DNA from 4 places in the Ferdinandcohnia sp. GQ5 genome. Region 4 is predicted to be linked to each of the others. Evidence: predicted binding sites of a transcription regulator. Region 4 holds the regulator's gene; each other region holds the start of a gene.
The links. The regulator LexA, encoded in region 4, represses DNA repair genes until DNA is damaged. The targets are predictions, from matches to a motif close to CGAACATATGTTCG.

Region 1: a site for LexA is predicted at 1,407-1,420, ahead of AC6CHV_RS07650 (YolD-like family protein). Genes of this name have one in related genera too.
Region 2: a site for LexA is predicted at 1,852-1,865, ahead of uvrB (excinuclease ABC subunit UvrB). Genes of this name have one in related genera too.
Region 3: a site for LexA is predicted at 1,440-1,453, ahead of AC6CHV_RS11925 (Y-family DNA polymerase). Genes of this name have one in related genera too.

Annotation. Positions count from the first base shown of each region.
Region 1 covers NZ_JCAXEW010000005.1:31,621-34,841, forward strand. Annotated here, with positions in the region: gene AC6CHV_RS07645 (substrate-binding domain-containing protein) at 1-378, opposite strand, end outside; gene AC6CHV_RS07650 (YolD-like family protein) at 1,045-1,377, opposite strand; gene AC6CHV_RS07655 (glutamine amidotransferase) at 2,671-3,221, opposite strand, start outside.
Region 2 covers NZ_JCAXEW010000003.1:79,540-82,760, reverse strand. Annotated here, with positions in the region: gene uvrB (excinuclease ABC subunit UvrB) at 1-1,749, opposite strand, end outside; gene AC6CHV_RS04670 (DUF2198 family protein) at 2,106-2,333, opposite strand; gene AC6CHV_RS04665 (ABC transporter substrate-binding protein) at 2,407-3,221, opposite strand, start outside.
Region 3 covers NZ_JCAXEW010000008.1:138,442-141,662, reverse strand. Annotated here, with positions in the region: gene AC6CHV_RS11935 (glutathione S-transferase family protein) at 1-785, shown strand, start outside; gene AC6CHV_RS11930 (GNAT family N-acetyltransferase) at 800-1,300, shown strand; gene AC6CHV_RS11925 (Y-family DNA polymerase) at 1,472-2,734, shown strand; gene AC6CHV_RS11920 (YolD-like family protein) at 3,055-3,221, shown strand, end outside.
Region 4 covers NZ_JCAXEW010000001.1:32,879-36,099, forward strand. Annotated here, with positions in the region: gene glnA (type I glutamate--ammonia ligase) at 1-914, shown strand, start outside; gene lexA (transcriptional repressor LexA) at 1,002-1,628, opposite strand; gene AC6CHV_RS00160 (DUF896 domain-containing protein) at 2,034-2,264, shown strand; gene tkt (transketolase) at 2,377-3,221, shown strand, end outside.

The DNA of each region.
Region 1 (3,221 bases), on a different contig from region 4:
TTTTCCTACAGGAGTTGCAATGATCCCATCTACTCTTCGTTCCATAAGTACCTTCAAGTAATCTTTCTCAATCTCTGTATCTTCCTTTGTATGGCAAAGAAGAACATTGTATCCTAAACTCCTAGCCTCCTCCTCAACGCAGACAGCTAACCCTGTAAAAAAAGGACTATTAATGTGTGGAATTAAAAGGCCAATAAATTTACTTTGCTTCGTTACCATACTTCTAGCAATCGAATTTGGTTTATAATTAAAAGCATTTACTACTTCTAGGATTTTTTTTCTTGCGTCTTCACTAACATATCCCGTTTCATTTATTACTCTCGAAACGGTTGAAACAGAGTAACCAGAATGTTTTGCTATATCTTTAATTGAAGTCATTTCTATCTACCTTCCTTTTCAAAAACGATCTCACATAACACGTGAACAATTTTATTGAAAACACAATAATATTTTTATTATAGTGGTAACGTTACCATAAAGAATGCGAGCAATTCCTTAGATATATAAGGAATACTTCTATACATGTGGTAACGCTACCACACGTACCAATAAAAAAAAATAGCTTTTTATCGCTTTCCCTTTCTAACCCTTTTGGAGTGACTATCTTCTAAAAGCTTATATACCCGTTGTTTTTCCTATACATTGTTCATAACATCTATATTGTCTATACGTGAGTTCTACTAATTTACCATTTACTAAATTCATACTCCAAATAGAATATTAATCTTTTGTGGTAACGTTACCACAAAATACAAATAAAAAAAGTTGATTATTAATTGGTTTCTCAAAAAAACATGGTAACGTTCTCACAATAAATGATATAAATTTATTTAATTAATGTCAATATTTTTTTTGAATTTTTTATATTTTCTATATAACTTTCCTTATAAAACTATTTTATTTTAGCTTTAGATATAATGAACTAAACGACTACCTAACCATTTGAAATAATTGCTTTTATTTAAGAAATACCCCTAGTTCATTAGGGGTACTTTTCATTTTTAGTTTTTTCTATCCATAAGAAAATACGGTAAATTTTATCCATTATATATTACAAACATTAACTATATCCTTAAACCTAACCCTATGTATTTCTTCAAAATGATCTATAATTCTTAACTCAGATGTTAAAGGCTCCACAAAGTGCACTTTTCCGATTAATAATTGAAAACCACCATTATAGTACAGAGTGAATACCAGCTCTTCGTTGTACTCCATAGCACTACATATTGTTTGGTTTATCTCTTCTAATTGATTTTCATCTAATATAGGTTTTTCAACTTTCTTATTATCCCAATCAATTCTTCTATAAGAGTCAACCATTTCTGGCATCGCAAATGCCATGCCCCTTTTTATTTTTTCACGATCTATTAACACGTTGGTCACTCCTTTAAATGCACTATACAGGAATGTATGTTCGATTAATAGGGCGTTAAAAAAAGCAATCAAGACTGTTCTTGTTAAACTAAATCACCCGTTACTTCAAGTACATTCTTTGACAAAGTAGTATAAATAACTTCTTTTGTATGTGCAGTATCGTTGTACTGTGTATCAATAGATACTGTTATAAAGGACAGATTTTCTTCAATATAAGCCCCGTCCTTTCTTTTTACGCACGTAATGAAACTAACTGATCAAGTTCTTTAGTCAGACCTTTTCATCATTTTCCAATTTAAACAACTCAATAATTGTCTCAATATCCTTTATTATTAAATAGAGGGTAGAAAACATTACCTGTTCAACTTCAAAAGAAATTTTATTTAAATGTGATAACCAATTTATATCTGTAATTTTTCCCTCTTCATTGGTCTTCACAAATGTATTTATCAAGATTTCATTTTTCTTTGGTAACTGTACTACGTACCTCATCACTAAATTTAAGAAAAATATAATATTTAAAAGCCATTGACACCACTTTTAAATTTTTCAAACACATACAGACTCTCAAAATACTTATCCAATTTCATATATTTTTTTTGAAATTCCAAGTCTCTTAGCATTTCATCTACAAGATTAGTTTATGAAAAATTTGGCTTGTTTAAAAATATTAACGTAACCTTCCTCCCTGGTTGCGTAATATGAATTTTTTTCATTTGCATCCTTGTATGCATTAGCTGTAAAGCGACAAAAAAGTTGGAAACTAAATTGCTTAAACTACTTGGCCGCACTGTTAGATGATAAATAATCTACTTTAAAGTCTTTTTGTTAAATAACGAATATATGTATTATTGTTGTTTTCTACAAATCTTCAACTTGAATCATTTACTACATAATGAGGTGCTTCCCTTGCGACAGCATCCCAAAAGTCAGTCCACTGTTTATACGCATGTATTTACCATAGAATGAAACAGCCCTTCAGATAAAAGTTTTAATAAACTTGTAACTCTACCCAAAATTGCGATAAATCAAAAAAATGTTTGAAAATTTAAATGTTTGTGGCTGTAGTATTAATCTGCTAATCAATTACATATCTTACAACTTTTCTTCTATCAGGCTTCGACAAAGTTCAGGGAGCTACTGTGACCATATCTTGTGATCAAATGTTATGCAAGAAAAAAGTTAGAACTTTGTACTCCCACAAAGTTCTAACTTGAATTTTCTACTAGAAAGGCAGCCACAAGTAATTTATATCTTTTAGACTGCCCTATTTGAATAGTCATCTTTAAACTATTATTTTTTTGCTAGCCAATTTGCAATGTTATTCCAAAGCTTAGCATATCCTTCCCAATTTAAAAATTCTTTCGGTGCCCAATGTGGTGAACAATCGGATGCAAATGCTGCTGTTCTACCTTTTCCATATTTTAAAACTGATAGAAATGGGTCGCTTCCTGCTTGAACTAGAACCGTTGCATCATCTTTAGCTATAAGGCGATTATATCCTAAAAACCCCGGCCATTGTTCAGGTAAATCATTCAAAATAATGTGTTCAGGTATTAAAGCCTCTGGTTTAACACCTTCTGGGATTTCAACCCGATCATCATATGGAAGCATCTGAACTGGTAAGCACTTTTCTATTGGAGTATTATGATATCTACCCTTTCCATCAATTCCCTGGAAAGTTAAATACCCTCCTATCATTAATAAACTTCCACCCTGTTCAACATAGTCGTGTAATAGTTGTAAACGATTAGTTACGATTTTAGATTGCACAAAAGTTTCATTTGATAGTAAGAATGAATTTGCACCAATATCACTGATAATAATTACATCAAAATTTTGTA
Region 2 (3,221 bases), on a different contig from region 4:
AATACCATGCTTTTTGTTATATTCCTCTTGTATTTCACGACGACGTTTTGTTTCATTAATCGCAATTTCCATTGAGTTCGTCATCTTATCTGCATACATGATGACCCTACCATTAGCATTTCGAGCGGCACGACCAATAGTTTGAATGAGTGATCGTTCCGAACGCAGGAACCCTTCCTTATCCGCATCCAGAATGGCAACAAGTGAGACTTCAGGAATATCCAGTCCTTCTCGAAGCAGGTTAATCCCTACTAGTACATCATGTTTACCCATACGTAGGTCACGAATAATTTCAATCCGCTCTAGTGTTTTTATTTCTGAATGCAAATAGGTTACCTTAATCCCAACGTCCTTCAAGTAATCTGTTAAATCCTCAGACATTTTTTTCGTTAAGGTAGTAATCAGGACTCGTTCATTTTTGTTTACACGGTCTTGGATTTCACCTAATAAATCATCAATTTGACCTTGAATTGGTCGAACTTCAATAATTGGATCAAGTAATCCAGTTGGACGAATAATTTGTTCAACCATTTCGTCTGTATGCTCGATTTCGTAAGGTCCAGGTGTAGCAGAGACGTTAATGATTTGATTGATATGCTTTTCAAACTCCTCAAAACGCAAAGGGCGGTTATCCAATGCTGATGGAAGACGGAAGCCGTGATCAACCAGTACTTGTTTCCTTGCCTGGTCACCATTAAACATGCCTCGAATCTGAGGCAATGTAACGTGCGATTCATCAACGACAATTAACAAATCCTCTGGAAAATAATCCAGTAAAGTATAAGGTGTTGAACCTGGCGGGCGTAAGGTTAGATGACGTGAATAGTTCTCAATACCTGAACAAAAGCCCATTTCACGCATCATTTCAAGATCATAATTTGTCCGTTGTTCAAGACGTTGTGCTTGTAATAATTGACCATCTTCACGAAGTTCAGCTAAGCGTTCTTCTAGCTCTGCCTCAATATTTTTGATCGCAATTTGCATTTTTTCTTCACGGGTTACGAAGTGGGATGCCGGGAATATTGCAACATGCTCACGTTCACCCAGTATTTCACCAGTTAAGGCATCAACCTCACGAATCCGATCAATTTCATCACCAAAAAACTCCACGCGAATACAGTGCTCATCACGTGAGGCGGGGAAAATTTCAACAACATCCCCTCTTACACGGAAGGTTCCGCGTCGGAAGTCAATGTCATTTCGTTCATATTGAACATCCACTAATTTGCGTAAAAGCTCATTTCGCTCGATTTCCATTCCCGTTCTTAATGAAACAACGAGTTCCCTATATTCCTCAGGAGAACCCAAGCCATAAATGCAAGATACACTCGCAATAATGATGACGTCCCTACGTTCAAAAAGTGAAGATGTTGCTGAGTGTCGTAATTTATCAATTTCATCATTCACGCTTGAGTCCTTCTCGATATATGTATCAGAGGATGGAACATATGCCTCTGGTTGGAAGTAGTCATAATAACTAACAAAATATTCAACAGCGTTATTGGGAAAGAACTCTTTAAATTCACTATAAAGCTGACCTGCCAATGTTTTATTGTGGGCAATGATAAGTGTCGGTCGATTTACTTCCTTGATCACATTCGAAATCGTAAACGTTTTTCCTGTACCCGTAGCACCTAATAAGGTTTGAATTTTTTTGCCAGCTTTGATTCCATCAACAAGCTGTTGGATTGCTCGTGGTTGGTCACCCTGTGGTGAATACTTTGAAACTAACTCAAATTGATCCTTCATTTACGTTCCTCCCATCCATTCTTTTGTTTTTATGTAATTTTCCACTGACTTTTTCTCGATAGAAATATTGTACCACAAACTGACCTAAAACAAACAAAAATACGAACTGATATTCGATTTTTTATTTATTGAAATGTAGTTTATAAAAAATATAACATACTATAATTAGGTAAATAGGTTTACTTTGAAGGAGTTTTATATGATAAAAGGTGATCTTTTATTTGAATTTTTTTATTCATAGAGGGGCAATTAGAAGTGTAAGATTAAATAAAAGCTTTGTTTAAGTGTGGGAGAAGTTTGAAATAAATCGAAGTAATTTCAAAGACAAAAGTCCTTCATCATCTCGATGAAGGACTTTATTTTCCCGCTCTTTTTCCCATATTTCTCGCATACATGAATCCTGCTCCCAACGAAAGAATATCAGCAGCGATGATAATCGCAGAATCGGCATATCCTTTATAAATAGACGCAACGATAAGGGCAACCGCTAGTAAAAACCCCACATAATGGTTATAGGTTACTCTTGTAAAGAAAACGACGAGTACACCAGGAAGGATGAGCGCCAGCAATAGTTTTAATAGCATTAAATTCGTATCCTTTCAATTTCATATCTTCAATATAGCAAATCAAATTAAGGAATTCACGTGATTACTCCTGCTATTTAAACAATTCCGGATAGAATCCTTTAGCCAATGTTTCAACTGCATACGCCATACGGTTTCCTGGTAGTACACTCTCTAATGAAATAACGACAAACTTTTCATTTTTAACACTTTCAAGTTGTGAAAGCGCTGGGTCATTTTTGATATCCTTTATTTTTTGCTCAATCGAAGGAGCATCATAATCGTGAATTAGAATGACATCTGGCTGCCTTGCAAGTACTTCTTCGTAGCTAACTGTGGTCCATTGTTTGTCTGTGATATCATTAAAAATATTTCGGCCGCCTGCTAGCTCTATTAATAACGTTTCAAAATTTGTTCCACCCGCGGTGAAAATGCCATTTCCGCCACTATCATATACTAGTACATCAACTGGCTCATGATTATCCAATTTCTCATGCACACTAGTAATTCGTGCCTTTTGTTCTTCAACAAATGACTCCGCTCGATCTTCAATGTCAAAGATCTTACCGATATCACGTATTTCCTGATAAATTTCTTCCATTGTTGTGGCTTTATTCATATATACGTTGATTCCATAGCTTTCAAGCTCATCCACGTCTAGACCTTCACTACCAAATTCCCAATCAATGCCGTAAATAAAATCTGCCCCACTCGTTATTACAGCTTCCCTTGTTGCAGAACCGTACGTAAGCTCTGGAATCTTCTCATAATCGTCCTTGTATTCAGGCAAAGCACCGCGGCTATGATTGTCCAAGCTGTTTCCAATTACATAATCAGAGAGTCCTAATGCAATAAATAATTCGGTTGCATTCGGCCCCAGGGTTAATACTTTTGAAGGTTTCTCAGTAA
Region 3 (3,221 bases), on a different contig from region 4:
GCTTAGGGAAAGTAAGTCCAATGAGACCAAGAATTGAGCGTGTAGATTGGGAATTTTCCTTAGATGACAATGGAGTTGATCCTGTTCTTAGTGTTCAGTATGTGAGTGAGGTCTATAAGAATGCGGACCCTGATTATACAGGTAGACCGACTGTACCAGTCATGGTTGATCTTGAAACCAAACAGGCTGTGAATAATGATTATTTTAAGCTTACCAACTATTTTGAAACGGTTTGGTCTCCTTTCCACAAGGAAAATGCTCCAGATTTATTTCCAAGTGCATTGCGTGAAGAAATCGATGCATTGAACGATGTCATTTTTCATGATGTAAATAATGGCGTGTACCAATGTGGATTCGCCCATTCTCAGGAGGCTTATGAGCAAGCCTATGATCAATTATTTGCTAGATTAGATGAGTTAGAGGAGCGTTTGTCCAAGCATCGTTTCTTATTTGGGGATTTTATCACGGATTCGGATGTCCGTTTATACACCACTTTGGTTCGCTTTGATGCTGCTTATTATTCAGCTTTTCGTACAAACCGTAATTTAATTCGTGAGTTTCCTAATCTATGGGGCTATGCCCGCGATTTGTTCCAGACACCTGGTTTCGGTGAAACAACCGATTTTGATGCAATTAAGCGTCATTACCACCTGTCCATCACCATTGACCCTACAAAAGGAGAAGTCAATATTCTTCCTAAAGGACCAGACGAATCGGTATGGTTTTCCGAACATAACCGTGAAGAATTGAGCAATAAAAAAGAAAAGTTTTTAATAAAAAGGTAGGTGAAATGCCAAACATGAAAATTCGTGATGCTAAACAGGATGAATTAGATTTCATTCGAGAGCAACGAGTTGCTGCTTATCTTGAGCATTCAAAGGCAATTCCAGCTCCTCATTGGCAAGCTCTTAAGCAGGCAATTTCGTCTGAGGCTGACCGCCTTCACGGTTCTGAGCTTATTGTATGTGAGCTTAATGAAAAAATTGTTGGCAGTGTAGTCTTGTTTCCTGCTAAAACAGACGCATATGAAGGTCAGCTGGAGAAGTTGGATTATCCTGAAATTCGAATGCTAGCGGTAAATCCTGAGGCTCGCGGAAAGGGTGTAGCTTCAGCTTTGATTAATGAATGTATAAATCGTTCCAAAGCAAAAAAACACCAGCATATCGGATTACATACCGGTGAATTCATGAAACATGCGATTCAGCTATATACAAAGCACGGCTTCGAGCGATTGCCACAATATGATTTCGAGCCTGCAAATGATGGGATTATCGTCAAAGCGTTTCGATTGACCTTATAAGATAAAAAACCAATTCGCTTTTCTAAGCGTGTTGGTTTTTTTTATGTTCCTTCTGTATTCGATTTAAACACCGTTGGGATTCTTCTTGAAATTTCCATTGAAATCGAACGTATATTCTCCTATTATTAAGAATACAATACGAACATATATTCTTTTTGGAGATGATGTTAAATGGTGGATTACAGCCAGTTGCCCGTTCAAAAGATTTTGTGCGTGGATATAAAAAGCTTCTATGCAAGCTGTGCTGCCGTTTTATTAGGTCTTGATCCGCTCGAATGTTATTTAGCGGTTGTTGGAGATACGGAACGCCAGGGAAGTATTGTGCTTGCGGCTTCACCAAAGCTAAAGAAGGAATTTGGGATAAAAACAGGATCAAGACTTTTTGAAATCCCTAAGGATCCACGAATTAAAATTGTAAATCCAAAAATGGCCATCTATTTACGAATTTCAACGGAAATTACGAGACTTTTTAACCGGTATGTACCTAAAAATGCAATCCACGTGTATAGCGTAGATGAAAGCTTTATCAAGGTTGATGGGACTGAAAAATTATGGGGAGACGCAACAACGATTGCGCGTAAAATTAAGCAGGAAATCGAGGCCGAATATGGGCTTGCTTGTGCCATTGGTATTGGTCCCAATATGCTGATGTCAAAGCTCTGCCTAGATTTAGAGGCGAAGAAGAAGGGGATTGCAGAATGGACCTATGATGATATCCCAGAAAAGCTATGGACAGTCTCACCGCTAAGAGAAATGTGGGGGATTGGGAGTAGAGTTGAGCGAACTTTGAATGGGATGGGGATTACGACGGTTGGGCAGCTTGCCCATTATCCGCTTGAACTACTTGAGAAAAAATTCGGAGTCATGGGAAATCAGCTCTATTACCATGCTTGGGGTGTGGATTTATCAGAAATTGGTGCACCAATTATACAGGGACAGATCAGTTTTGGGAAAAGCCAAATTCTTATGCGTGATTATCCAGATCCGGAAGAAGTCAAACATGTCATTCTTGAAATGTGCGAAGAGGTAGCGAGGCGTGCTCGAAGACATAAAAAAGCAGGAAGAACGATTAGCCTCGGTATTCATTATAGCCGTGATGAGTTTGGCGGAGGATTTTATCGTTCCAAAACCATTGATACTCCGACAAATATCACAATGGAGATGTACCGCGTATGTCTTGAGTTATTTGAGAAATTTTATGTACAGAAGACAGTCCGTAAAATTTCAATTGCACTTTCTAATATTGAAGATGACACACAAATGCAATTGGATTTGTTTTATCTCAACCGAGTTAAGCAGCATAAGCTTGGCTATGTGATGGATGGTATTCGTGGGAAATACGGTTCCGATGCAATCCTGCGTGCAGTATCCTACACAAATGCCGGAACATCAAGACACCGCAGTAAGCTTGTCGGTGGACATAAGGCGGAATAGAAACCAAAAGCGCAAGCACCGGAAAGAGGAACATCGACTAAAAACCGTCATGTCCTGTGGCAAACGTTGATGTCAGCACATCCTCGAAAATACTGAGTATTTTCTTCGTGCGATGATTATGCTACCGAAGCCTTCCTTGTCCTGTGCAAGTCCGACAAGCGCTCCGAACCCCGACGAGGAGGCTCAAAAATAAGCAAAGCTTATTTTTTGCGAGGGTTATGCTCACGTAGCATTCCTTAGTGTTGCTGCCGCAGGAGGGCTTGAAGCGACCTCGAGGGGCTAGGTGCTGGAGCTAGACGTAAGAAAGAAGGTGATTAGCAATGATACGGGATCGTGGATCTATAAAATGGACAGCAATGATGCTGCCGGAGCATGTAAAAATACTTAGAGATTGGACGGAAGAAGACACGTATGAGCAAAAGCCAGAACTTGATGAACAGCAAATTGAAGAGATGAATGGCATTCTTTGTGAGGCAATGGAGGAGGG
Region 4 (3,221 bases):
ATGAAAAAGGTGAACCAACTCTTGAACTTAACGATAATGGTGGTTACTTTGACTTAGCGCCAACAGACCTTGGTGAAAACTGCCGCCGTGATATCGTATTAGAGCTTGAGGAAATGGGATTTGAAATTGAAGCTTCTCACCATGAGGTTGCACCTGGACAACATGAAATTGATTTTAAATACGAGGATGCTTTAACAGCGTGTGATGAAATTCAGACTTTTAAGCTTGTTGTAAAAACAATTGCTCGTAAACATGGTTTACATGCAACCTTTATGCCAAAACCATTGTTTGGAGTAGCGGGTTCAGGAATGCACTGTAACCTATCATTATTCAAAGGCGCGGAAAATGCATTCTTTGATCCTAATGCGGATCTACAATTAAGTGATAATGCTAGACATTTTATTGCAGGTATTTTAAAGCATGCGCCTAATTTTACAGCTGTTACAAATCCAACTGTAAACTCATATAAACGACTAGTACCTGGTTATGAAGCACCTTGCTATGTGGCTTGGTCTGCTCAAAATAGAAGTCCACTTGTTCGTATCCCAGCTTCACGTGGTTTAAGCACACGTGTCGAGGTGCGTTCAGTTGACCCGGCAGCAAACCCTTATATGGCAATGGCTGTACTATTAGCTGCAGGATTAGATGGTATCAAAAACAAATTGACACCACCAGCACCTGTTGACAGAAACATCTATGTGATGAATAAAGAAGAGCGTAATGAAGCGGGCATTGTGGATTTACCACCAACTTTATCTCTTGCATTGGATATGCTTAAGCAGGATGAAGTGTTAATCAAAGCATTAGGCGGACATCTGTTCGAACACTTTATTGAAGCAAAAGAGATCGAATGGGATATGTTCCGTACCCAGGTTCATCCATGGGAGAGAGAGCAATACATGACTATGTATTAATAAATGAACCCTTAACACGTGGATGTGTTAAGGGTTTTTTTGCTAATAAAAAAGGAACATTTCATTTAGAAATGTTCCTTTTTTAGATTAATGAATTGTACGGTATACGCCAATAACTTTTCCTAATATGACTACGTTTTTAAGGATGATCGGTTCGAGCATTGAGTTTTCCGGTTGCAAGCGGATATGATCTTTTTCCTTAAAGAAACGTTTTACAGTCGCTTCATCTTCCTCTGTCATTGCAACAACAATATCCCCATTGTTAGCTGAATGCTGTTGTCTAACAATCACATAGTCTCCGTCAAGAATCCCCGCTTCGATCATACTATCTCCCATTATCTCAAGCATAAAAATTTGGTCATCATGGGCAGCAAAACGATCAGGTAATGGGAAGTACTCTTCAATATTTTCCACAGCTGTAATTGGTTGTCCTGCAGTAACCTTACCTATGACTGGGACATTCACAACGTTTGCAGTTGGAATTGTTTCATTTTCGTCAACTTGTAAAATTTCAATCGCGCGAGGTTTAGTAGGGTCTCTTCGAATCAAGCCTTTGCTTTCTAGTCTGGACAAATGTCCGTGTACTGTTGAACTTGATGCTAAACCAACAGCCTCCCCAATTTCCCTTACGGAAGGTGGGTAGCCCTTTTCTTTAACTTCTTGTTTTATGTAATTCAATATATCCTGCTGTCTTTTAGAAAGCTTCGTTGTCATCTTCGCTCATCCCCTTGCACTTATATTATATATGTATTTAAATCTTCTCTTCGATCTCACTGTTCAGGTGACCTAGTAAATTCGACAAATACCGAATTTCTTAAGTTGAGTATAGCATGTTTTACTAGATTATACAAACATAAGTTCGAATTTTTGTTGACACAAAACAAATGTTCGGTCTATAATAGAAATATAAAATACGAACAAACATTCTATAGGAGTGAAATAAAGATGTTAAGGAAATTACAAGGCGGATTTATCTATTATGTACTATTTGTTTTATTAAGTATGGGAATGGTTATTATTAGTGCAAGCTAAATGCGTAATGTGGATGACTTGTAAAATATCTTTTCATCTAGTACTATGAACTATGATTTAGAAAAGAATAAACAAGGAGTAATAATTATGCTTTCAAAAGATAAAATCAATCGGATCAATGCTCTTGCAAAAAAAGCGAAGACAGTTGGTCTTACGGATAAAGAAAAAGAAGAACAGCAAGAGCTTAGACAAGAGTACCTACGTGTTTTTAGAAGTTCAATGACTAATACATTACATTCTGTAAAAGTTGTTGATCCAGAGGGTAATGATGTAACCCCAGAAAAACTGAAAAATAGTAAGCGGAAAAGATTGCATTAATAAAGAATACATAGATTTCTATGTATTCTTTTTTTTTTGTGCATACTATCAATGAAGAACTGCTATGTTTTATGTTAGTTCGTTAGAAACTCTTGAAAGGATGTTTATTTTTATGACACAATCACTAACAGACTTGTCGATAGCGTCAATTCGAACACTTTCTATTGATGCTGTTGAAAAGGCAAATTCAGGACACCCAGGTATGCCAATGGGAGCAGCACCCATGACATATGCTTTATGGACTCGACATATGAAACATAACCCGAAAAACCCACATTGGTTCAACCGTGATCGATTTGTTTTATCTGCGGGACACGGCTCTGCATTATTGTACAGTATGTTACACCTATCTGGTTACGACTTAACAATTGATGACTTAAAGCAGTTTCGCCAATGGGGCAGTAAGACCCCGGGGCATCCTGAGTATGGCCACACGGCAGGTGTCGATGCAACTACTGGCCCACTCGGCCAAGGTATTGCTATGGCTGTTGGAATGGCGATGGCAGAACGCCATTTAGCGGGTGTCTATAATAATGACTCAATTGAAATTGTTAACCATTATACATATGCCATTTGTGGTGATGGTGACCTGATGGAAGGTGTATCAGGTGAGGCTTCATCATTAGCAGGACATCTAAAATTAGGTCGACTAATTGTTTTGTATGATTCTAATGATATTTCCCTTGATGGTGATCTTAATCAAGCGTTTTCAGAATCTATCGAACAAAGGTATAAGTCCTATGGCTGGCAATATCTACGTGTTGAGGATGGGAATGATGTAGAAGCGATTGATAAAGCGATTGAGGAGGCTAAAGGAGATTTAGCACGTCCAGCTCTCATTGAAGTTCGAACGACAATTGGTTATGGTTCTCCAAACCGAGCTGGAAAGTCAAAGGCACACGGTGAACCATTGGGAGCCGATGAATTAAAATTAACGAAGGAAGCGTATAACTGGAC